3 regions of the Azospira sp. MPR-E4 genome follow, and region 3 is predicted to be linked to each of the others. Evidence: predicted binding sites of a transcription regulator. Region 3 holds the regulator's gene; each other region holds the start of a gene.
The links. The regulator sigma-54, encoded in region 3, starts transcription at its own class of promoters, with help from an activator protein. The targets are predictions, from matches to a motif close to TGGCACGCTTNCTGCTNA.

Region 1 (3,249 bases), on a different contig from region 3:
CGGTATCGAGCTGGCGGGCGCTGAAGTGCCGCCGGGGGAGCACCAGATCCGCGTCACCGTGCAGGACAGCGAGGGGCGTCAGTCCTCCACCGTGCTGCAGCTCAATGTGGTGAAGTGATCCCATGAAGTGCCCCTACTGCACCTCCGACATTTCCCGGGAAGCCCTGGTGTGTCCCGTCTGCCGCCGCGACCTCTACCTGTTCAAGCCGCTCCTGGCCCGCATTGCGGACCTGGAGGCCCAGTTGCAGGAGAGCCGCGAGGCGGCACCGGAACTGTCGGCCCTGCAGGAGCGGATTCGCCTGCTGGAAGCCGGCAGCCCGCCCGGGGCCATGGCCGGCGTGGCGACCGGCGGTTCCGGCTGCGGGCGGGGCAGCTGGCTGCTGTACTGGGGGCTGCCCCTGCTGTTGTTGCTGCTGGCCCACGGCCTCATCGTGCTGGCCTTCGATCTCGACACGCTATATCTGCGCATCGTTTCCCTGCTCATTCCCCTGCCCTTCGGTTTTCTGCTGCTGCAACGGGGGCCGCGGTCCCTCTGGCATGCCGGCGCTGCCGCCTTTGCCATGGCGGCCCTGGCGGTGCTCGGCATGAGTGGTCTGGTGGCCTACGTGGATGGGGTGCCCTGGCTGCCCCAGGGGCGGGTGGAGTGGCGTGAATTCGCCGAGTACGCCGCCAGCATCGGTTTCAGCTACCTCACCGGCATGCTGCTGGGGCGCCTGCTGGCCCGCCGTGTCTCCGCGCTGCCGGTGGACATGGCGGCGGAGTCGGCGGCAGGGCAGGGCGGCTGGAAGATGGCCCTGGCGCGGCGCCTGGTGAGCGGCCCGCCCAGCATGGAAAAGCTGCAGAAGGCGGTATCCCGCATCAACGAGGTTTCCAGCTCCCTGGTGGCCATCGGCACCACGGTGCTGTCCATCTACACCGGGCTGAAAGACCTGCTCGGCTGATCCTCAGCCCTGCTGCCAGGGCAGGCCGGCATGGCGCCAGCCGCCCACCTTGTTGCGCTGGCCGTTGGCATCCTTGTCGCCCTCGAAGCCTTCGAGGACGTTGTACACCTCGGTGTAACCGGCCTGCACCGCCGTTTCGGCGGCCTTGTGGGAGCGGGCGCCGCTGCGGCAGATGAACATCACCAGGGCCTCTTTATCCACCTGATGCACCAGTTGGGCGGCGAAGTGGGGATTGGGCTGGTTGCCGGGATACTGCATCCATTCGATTTCCACGGCACCGGGAATGCGGCCGACCCAGTCCCACTCGGCGTGGGTGCGCACATCCACCAGCTTGGCTCCCGGCGCGGACTGCAGCAGTTCGTAGGCCTCCCGGGGCGTCAGGGCGCCGCCATAGGGCAGGCCCAGTTGCCGGGCCCGTTCCTGGGCCAGGGTCAGAATGTCGGAAATCTTGCCCATGGCGCTTGTCCTTCTGCTGGTTGATGGGAAAAGTATAAGTCAGATGCCGCTGCCGGCGGAGCCGTCCAGGTTTCCTGGCGCCGGAGTTGTCGCGAGGGGGGACGAGCAGCTTTGGGGCGCCGATATACACGAACGCACCAGAATGGTGCGTTAGACTGTAAAATGCACCGTTTGCGTGCGTCAAAAAAGTCCCGGTCGGGAAGTTTGCTTATGGCACAATGGCCTACTCGGCGCGAAGTGCTGGCATGGAACCTGCTATGAAAGTCGCGCACCGAATTATTTGATTTTGCCGGTCCGGCCGGTACCTGTTCAGTTAGGAGACTTAGCGTATGGCTACCCCCCAAGACATCATGAAGATGGTCAAGGAAAACGACGTCAAGTTCGTCGATTTCCGTTTCACCGACACCCGCGGTAAAGAGCAACACGTGGGCGTGCCCGTCAGCGCCTTCGACGAAGACAAGTTCGAATCCGGCCACGCTTTCGACGGTTCCTCCATCGCTGGCTGGAAGGGTATCCAGGCCTCCGATATGCTGCTGATGCCGGACCCCAACACCGCCTACATCGACCCCTTCTTCGACGAAACCACCCTGATCCTGACCTGTGACGTGGTGGAACCGGCCGACGGCAAGGGCTACGACCGCGACCCCCGCTCCATCGCCAAGCGCGCTGAAGCCTACCTGAAGTCCTCCGGCATCGGCGACACCGCCTTCTTCGGTCCGGAACCCGAATTCTTCATCTTCGACTCCGTGGAGTGGAAGACCGACATGTCCGGCACCTACGTGAAGATCTTCTCCGAAGAGGCTGCCTGGTCCACCGCCGAGAAGTTCGATGGCGGCAACGCCGGCCACCGTCCCATGGTCAAGGGTGGCTACTTCCCCGTGCCCCCCGTTGATTCCTTCAACGACATGCGCGCCCAGATGTGCCTGCTGCTGGAAGCCTGCGGCGTGCCCGTCGAAGTGCACCACCACGAAGTCGCCACCGCCGGCCAGAACGAAATCGGTACCGTCTTCAACACCCTGGTGCGTCGCGCCGACCAGACCCAGATCCTGAAGTACATCGTGCACAACGTGGCACACCAGTACGGCAAGACCGCCACCTTCATGCCCAAGCCCATCGTTGGCGACAACGGTTCCGGCATGCACGTGCACCAGTCCATCTGGAAGGATGGCCAGAACCTGTTCGCCGGCAACGGCTACGCCGGCCTGTCCGAAACCGCCCTGTACTACATCGGCGGTATCATCAAGCACGCCAAGGCCCTGAACGCCATCACCAACCCCGGTACCAACTCCTACAAGCGTCTGGTGCCCCACTACGAAGCTCCGGTGAAGCTGGCCTACTCCGCCAAGAACCGTTCCGCTTCCATCCGCGTGCCCTTCGTGCAATCCACCAAGGCCCGCCGTATCGAAACCCGCTTCCCCGATCCCATCGCCAACCCCTACCTGTGCTTCGCTGCACTGCTGATGGCTGGCCTGGACGGCATCCAGAACAAGATTCACCCCGGCGACGCTGCCGACAAGAATCTGTACGACCTGCCGCCCGAAGAAGATGCCAAGATCCCGACCGTTTGCGCCAGCCTGGACGAAGCCCTGGCCAACCTGGACAAGGACCGCGAGTTCCTGACCCGCGGCGGCGTCTTCTCCAACGACTGGATCGATTCCTTCATCGACCTGAAGATGGAAGAAGTGAACAAGCTGCGCATGACCACCCACCCGGTGGAATTCGACCTGTACTACAGCTGCTAAGCGGCTGCAGTACCGAGAAAGGGGACGGCCGCGGCCGTCCCTTTTTTTTGCTCCCGAGGCCGCCGAGCGTGGCCTCCGACGCCGTGTCCGGGCTTGCCCGGAGCAATGGC
Region 2 (3,249 bases), on a different contig from region 3:
AAGCCAAGCACCAGGGTCGGTGCGACATCTTCCCGCTCCAGCAGGCCGGCCAGTTCGCTGCTGCGACCGACCAACGTCACCACACCGGGAAGCTTGCGACGTAGCTTAAACATGAGAACCCCCAATCAACTTTTTATGTTCAGCGGGCAGTCGGCCTCTTTTGTCCCATGTCGGGCACGCTCACGCCCATCAGGGTTTCATTGTATTCCGTTCGCTTCGGCGTGGAACCTGCCCCCCCAGGCGGATGGCCTCCCCCATAAAAAAAGGGCGCAGCCCGCACCGGCCGCGCCCCTGCCAAGGGAGGAGACGTTTTAGAAGAAGCCCAACGCCTTGGGGCTGTAGCTCACCAGCAGGTTCTTGGTCTGCTGGTAGTGGTCCAGCATCATCTTGTGGGTCTCGCGACCGATGCCCGATTCCTTGTAGCCGCCGAAGGTGGCGTGGGCCGGGTAGGCGTGGTAGCAGTTGGTCCACACCCGGCCGGCCTTGATGCCGCGGCCCATGCGGTAGGCGGTGTTGCCGTCCCGGCTCCACACCCCGGCGCCAAGGCCGTAGGGGGTGTCGTTGGCGATTTCCAGGGCTTCGGCTTCGGTCTTGAAGGTGGTCACGGCCAGCACCGGGCCGAAGATTTCCTCCTGGAAGATGCGCATCTTGTTGTGACCCTTGAACAGCGTCGGCTGGATGTAATAGCCCTCGGCCAGCTCGCCACCGAGGCGGGCCCGGTCGCCGCCCACCAGGCATTGGGCGCCCTCTTCCTTGCCGATGGCCAGGTAGGACATGATCTTGTCCATCTGCATCTGGGAGGCCTGGGCGCCCATCATGGAGTCGGTGTCGAGGGGGCTGCCCTGCTTGATGGCCTTGACCCGGGCCAGCACCCGTTCCATGAAGTGGTCGTAGATGGATTCGTGGATCAGGGCCCGGCTGGGGCAGGTGCACACTTCGCCCTGGTTGAAGGCGAACAGCACCAGGCCTTCGATGGCCTTGTCGAAGAAGTCGTCGTCGGCGGCGGCCACGTCGGCGAAGAAGATGTTGGGGGACTTGCCGCCCAGTTCCAGGGTGGCGGGAATGAGGCTGTTGGCGGCAGCCTGGGCGATGACCCGGCCGGTGGCGGTGGAGCCGGTGAAGGCGATCTTGGCGATGCGCTTGCTGGAAGCCAGGGCCATGCCGGCGTCGCGGCCGTAGCCGTTGACGATGTTGAGCACGCCCGGGGGCAGCAGGTCGGCGATCAGCTCGGCCAGCACCAGGATGCTGATGGGGGTGGATTCGGCGGGCTTCAAGACCACGCAGTTGCCGGCGCCCAGGGCCGGGGCCAGCTTCCAGGCGGCCATCAGGATGGGGAAGTTCCACGGGATGATCTGGCCCACCACGCCGAGGGGTTCGTGGAAGTGGTAGGCGATGGTGTTTTCGTCGATCTCGCTGATGGAGCCTTCCTGGGAGCGCAGACAGCCGGCGAAGTAGCGGAAGTGGTCGGCGGCCAGGGGAATGTCGGCGTTGAGGGTTTCGCGGATGGCCTTGCCGTTGTCCACCGTCTCCACGTAGGCCAGCATTTCCAGGTTGGCCTCGATGCGGTCGGCGATCTTCAAGAGGATGTTGGAGCGTTCGGTGGCGGAGGTCTTGCCCCACTTGTCGGCGGCGGCGTGGGCGGCGTCCAGGGCCAGCTCAATGTCCTCGGCGCCGGATTGGGCGGCCTGGGTGTAGGGCTTGCCGGTGATGGGGGTGATGACGTCGAAGTACTGGCCCTTGACCGGGGCCACCCACTTGCCGCCGATGAAGTTGTCGTAGCGGGCCTTGTACTGGTGTTTGGCGCCGGCGCTGCCGGGGGTCGCGTAAAGCATGGTGTCTCCTTCCGTTTTTATGGGGATCGAACAAGGCTCCAGAAAGGGAGCCCGCCTTCTCCTTATCAAGGGCCGTGCCAGCGCCGCCACCCAAGCCCAAGCCATTGATTCCTATGGCACCGCCCCCTGCCGCCGGCGGCGGCCGCCGCCCCGTGGCACGTCCCGTCCCGGCACAGCTGTACCAAAATGACACACCCGGTCGGACACTTCCGGGGAAAGCATTGCACCGGGGAAACAGAGGGCTATACTCGCCGGACCACACCATCCGACCCGTAAGAGGCCGGAGCGAAGGAGACATTGATGAACCATCCGCACCCGCGGGCTGGCGCTCCCTTGCTGCGCCAGGCCCGACGCCTGTTTCTCGAGCAGGGCGAGCTCCCCCCCGGCCTGGTGGACGAGCGCCTGCTGCGCTCCTGGCACCGCAGTCGCGGCGCCGGCCTGGAGCCGGTGGGCCGCAACCCGGAAACGCCGCGCCTCTCCGAACAGCACCTGCGCCAGGCCCTGGAGCGCCACCAGGAATTCGTCGCCCACGCCGAGCCGGTCATGGAATACCTCTACGCCCAGGTCCAGGCCTCCCACAGCATGGTGGTGCTGGCCGACAACCGGGGCCTGCTGGTGCATGCCCTGGGGGACCCGGACTTCCTCGGCAAGGCCGAGCGGGTGGCCCTGGCCCCCGGCGCCTCCTGGCACGAGCAGCACCGGGGCACCAACGCCATCGGCACCGCCCTGGCCGAAGGTGCGGCGGTGGAAATCCACGGCGCCGAGCACTTCCTCGAACGCAACACCTTCCTCACCTGCGCCGCCGCCCCCATCCTCGATCCGTCCGGCAAGCTCCTCGGCGCCCTGGACATCTCCGGCGACCACCGCAGCCACCACCCCCACACCCAGGGCCTGGTGCGCACCGCCGCCCAGATGATCGAAAACCGGCTGCTGCTCTCCCGCCACCGCCGCCACATCCGCCTGCACCTGCATCCCCGGGCCGAAGGCATCGGCACCGTGGCCGAAGGGGTGCTGGCCCTCTCGGAAGACGGCTGGATCGTCGGCGCCAACCGGGCCGCCCTGGCCATGCTCGGCCTGCAGCCGGCGGACCTGGGGGCGACGCCCCTGGAGCGGGTGCTGGACAGCCGCAGCGAAGACCTGCTCGACTGGGGCCGGCGCCAGGGCCAGCAGGCCCTGCTGGTGAACACCCGGCGCGGCGGCAGGCTGTTCCTGCAGATCCACGCCGGCAAGGCGCCCATCCCCGTCGGCACTGCCGCGGCGAGCACCCCGCCCCAGGATGCCCTGGCTGCGCTGGATACAGGCGATACCCGGCTGAAAGCGGCCCTGGACAAGGCCCGCAAGGTGGCAGGCAAACCCATTCCCCTCCTGCTCCACGGCGAATCCGGGGTCGGCAAGGAACTGCTGGCCCAGGCCATCC
Region 3 (3,249 bases):
CGCCCAGGGCCTCGCGGAAGGCCCGGTCGGAGAAACGCTGGGCCAGCTCGGAAAGAATCTGCAGATGCTGCTCGGTGGCCTGTTCCGGCACCAGCAGCACGAACATCAGGCCGACGGGCTTGCCATCGGGGGAATCGAAAGGCACCGGGGCGGACAGGCGCATGAAGGCGCCGGCGGCTTCCTTGAGCCCCTTGATGCGGCCGTGGGGAATGGCAACCCCCTGGCCCAGGCCGGTGGAACCGAGTTTTTCCCGGGCGAAGAGGCTGTCGAAAACCGTGGCCCGGGCGATGCCCAGGTTGTTCTCGAACAGCAGTCCGGCCTGCTCGAATGCCCGCTTCTTGCTGCTGGCTTCGAGGTCCAGCAGGATGTGGGCGGGAGGGAGGAGTTTGGCGATCAGATCCATGGGGCGGGAACCTTCCCCGAACAGCGGGATGGCGGCGGCAGGGCCGGTTGGAGACTGGGATTCAGGCAGGATACCTGGCGAAAAGTGGCGGGATCATAACGGAAAACGACCCCGCCGCCTATGCCTTTCATCCCAGTCCCGGAGAGGGAATCAGATCACTCTTCGATGTGATTCTTGATGGTGTCGCGGTGGTGATCCTGGGCCTTCTGCTTGTACTTCTGCACCTGGCGGTCCAGCTTGTCGATCAGGGTGTCCACGGCGGCATACAGGTCGGCATCCTCGGCATCCACGTGGATGTCCTTGCCGGGCACGCGCACGGTGACTTCAGCCTTCTGCTTCAGCTTTTCCACGGTGAGGATGACGTTGACGTCGATGACGCTGTCGAAGTGACGCGTAACCCGCTCCAGCTTGGCAGTGACGTAGTCGCGGATCGCCGGGGTGACTTCCAGGTGATGTCCGGTGATGTGCAGGTTCATGGCTCGCTCCTTTTTTAGATGGACTTGCGTAGGTTGGCCGGCGAAATGTTGAGCGCTTCTCTGTATTTTGCAATGGTTCGACGCGCCACAACAATGCCTTGTTGGCCAAGAATTTCGGATATTTGACTGTCCGAAAGGGGTTTTTTGGGGTCTTCGGCCGCCACCAGCTGCTTGATCAGGGCCCGGATGGCGGTGGCCGAACAGGCGCCCCCCGTATCCGTGGCCACGTGGCTGCCGAAGAAATACTTGAGTTCGAAAATGCCCCGGGGGGTGGCCATGTACTTCTGGGTGGTCACCCGGGAAACGGTGGATTCGTGCAGGCCCAGGGTTTCGGCGATTTCCCGCAGTACCAGGGGACGCATGGCCACCTCGCCGTGTTCGAAGAACTGGCGCTGGCGGTCCAGGATGGCCTGGGACACGCGCAGGATGGTGTCGAAACGCTGCTGCACGTTCTTGATCAGCCAGCGGGCCTCCTGCAGCTGGCCGGAGAGGCTGGAGCCGCGCTGCTTGGAGAGGATCTCGGCGTAGAGCCGGTTGATGCGCAGGCGCGGGTAGGCGTCCGGATTGATGCTGGCGGTCCACTGGTTGCGCACCTTCTTCACCACCACGTCCGGGGTGATGTAGCGGGCATCCAGGGGCGCGTACTGGGCGCCGGGCCGGGGGTTGAGGCTCTTCACCAGGTTGGTGACGGCGCGCAGGCGCTCGTCGTCGCAGCCCAGCAGCTTCTTCAGCTTGGTGAAGTCCCGGCCGGCCAGCAGTTCCAGATGATGGCGCACCAGCTTCAGGGCCTGGTCCCGCACCTCGTCGGCCGGCAGGGCTTCCAGCTGCAGGGCCAGGCATTCGCCCGGAGTGCGGGCGCCGACACCGGTCGGGTCCAGGTGCTGCAGGTGGCGCAGGGCGATCTGCAGGTCGTCCAGGTCGATTTCCAGCTCTTCCGGCAGGGCTTCCTGCAGCTCCTCCAGGGGCTGGGTCAGGTAGCCGTCCTCGTCCAGAGCCTCGATCAGGAAGCTGACCAGCTGCCGGTCCCGCTCGGAGAGCTGCATCAGGCCCAGCTGCCAGTTGAGGTGGTCGCGCAGGGAGGTGTTGGCGGCCTGCACTTCCTGGAAGTCGGAATCCTCGTCCTCGTCGCGGGAGGCGGAAGGGTAGCTGCCTTCGGCAAACCAGTCCTCGCCCTCGCCCAGGCTGTCCCGGCTGTCGTCCCGGACTTCTTCGGGGCCGTGACTGTCGGCGCCTTCACCGGATTCGCCGCTATCGCCTTCCCGCGGGCCTTCGGCAGCGGCCTCGGCCGTACTGCCGGCGTATTCGCCTTCGCTCCCGCTGTAGGAGGGCTCGTAGTTCTCGTCCTCGCGCTCCAGCAGGGGGTTTTCCAGCAGATACTTCTCCAACTCCTGCTCCAGCTCGAGCGTCGACAGCTGCAGCAGCCGGATGGACTGCTGCAGCTGTGGCGTCAGGGCCAGGTGCTGCGAGAGTTTGAGTTGGAGGGTTGGTTTCATGGACCCGGGGCCGAAGGGGCCGGCGGCAATGAGCGGGTTGAGGGAAAGACTCGGAGACTGGGCTCGTCAGAGACGGAAGCTCTCGCCCAGATATACTTTTCGGACGTCTTCATTATAAACGATCTCATCCGGGCGGCCAGACGCCAGCACCCGGCCCTCATTGATGATGTAGGCCCGGTCGCAGATGCCCAGGGTCTCACGCACGTTGTGGTCGGTGATGAGCACGCCGATGCTGCGGTCCTTGAGGAAACGGATGATCTTCTGGATTTCCAGCACGGCGATGGGGTCCACGCCGGCGAAGGGCTCATCCAGCAGGATGAAACGGGGAGAGGTGGCCAGGGCCCGGGCGATTTCCACCCGGCGGCGCTCGCCACCGGACAGGGCGGCGGCATTGGAAGCGCGAATGTGGCCGATGTGCAGCTCTTCCAGCAGTTCCTCCAGGCGCAGGTCGATCTCGTGCTTGGGCAGCTTCTGCAGTTCCAGCACGGCGCGGATGTTCTCCTCCACGTTGAGCTTGCGGAAGACGGAAGCCTCCTGGGGCAGGTAGGAAATGCCCAGATGGGCCCGCTTGTGGATGGGGAAGTGGGTCACTTCCTGATTCTGCAGCTGGATGGAGCCGCCGTCGGAGGGCACCAGGCCGACGATCATGTAGAAACAGGTGGTCTTGCCGGCACCGTTGGGGCCCAGCAGGCCCACCACCTCACCGCTGCCCACCTCGAAGGACACGTCATGCACCACGGTGCGGGACTTGTAGCGCTTTTTCAGGTTGTTGGCGGAAAGCTTGGCGATGAGGTCGGGGTTCTGCTCGGACATGGGCTATCGGATTCTATGAATGCGGGGGCGTAAAGGCATTGTGCCAGAGGTGTCGCCCGGGGGT

Region 1: the regulator sigma-54 is predicted to act here: its motif matches at 1,639-1,656, upstream of glnA (glutamate--ammonia ligase).
Region 2: the regulator sigma-54 is predicted to act here: its motif matches at 1,895-1,912, upstream of adh (aldehyde dehydrogenase).

The regions. Positions count from the first base shown of each region.
Region 1 covers NZ_JBXAST010000002.1:85,854-89,102, forward strand. Annotated here, with positions in the region: gene AC1RTA_RS01190 (hypothetical protein) at 1-118, shown strand, start outside; gene AC1RTA_RS01195 (hypothetical protein) at 123-941, shown strand; gene AC1RTA_RS01200 (rhodanese-like domain-containing protein) at 945-1,397, opposite strand; gene glnA (glutamate--ammonia ligase) at 1,727-3,139, shown strand.
Region 2 covers NZ_JBXAST010000007.1:57,529-60,777, reverse strand. Annotated here, with positions in the region: gene AC1RTA_RS03885 (FIST N-terminal domain-containing protein) at 1-113, opposite strand, end outside; gene adh (aldehyde dehydrogenase) at 312-1,832, opposite strand; gene AC1RTA_RS03875 (sigma-54-dependent Fis family transcriptional regulator) at 2,133-3,249, shown strand, end outside.
Region 3 covers NZ_JBXAST010000016.1:21,033-24,281, reverse strand. Annotated here, with positions in the region: gene ptsN (PTS IIA-like nitrogen regulatory protein PtsN) at 1-403, opposite strand, end outside; gene hpf (ribosome hibernation-promoting factor, HPF/YfiA family) at 559-879, opposite strand; gene AC1RTA_RS07140 (RNA polymerase factor sigma-54) at 894-2,372, opposite strand; gene lptB (LPS export ABC transporter ATP-binding protein) at 2,439-3,185, opposite strand.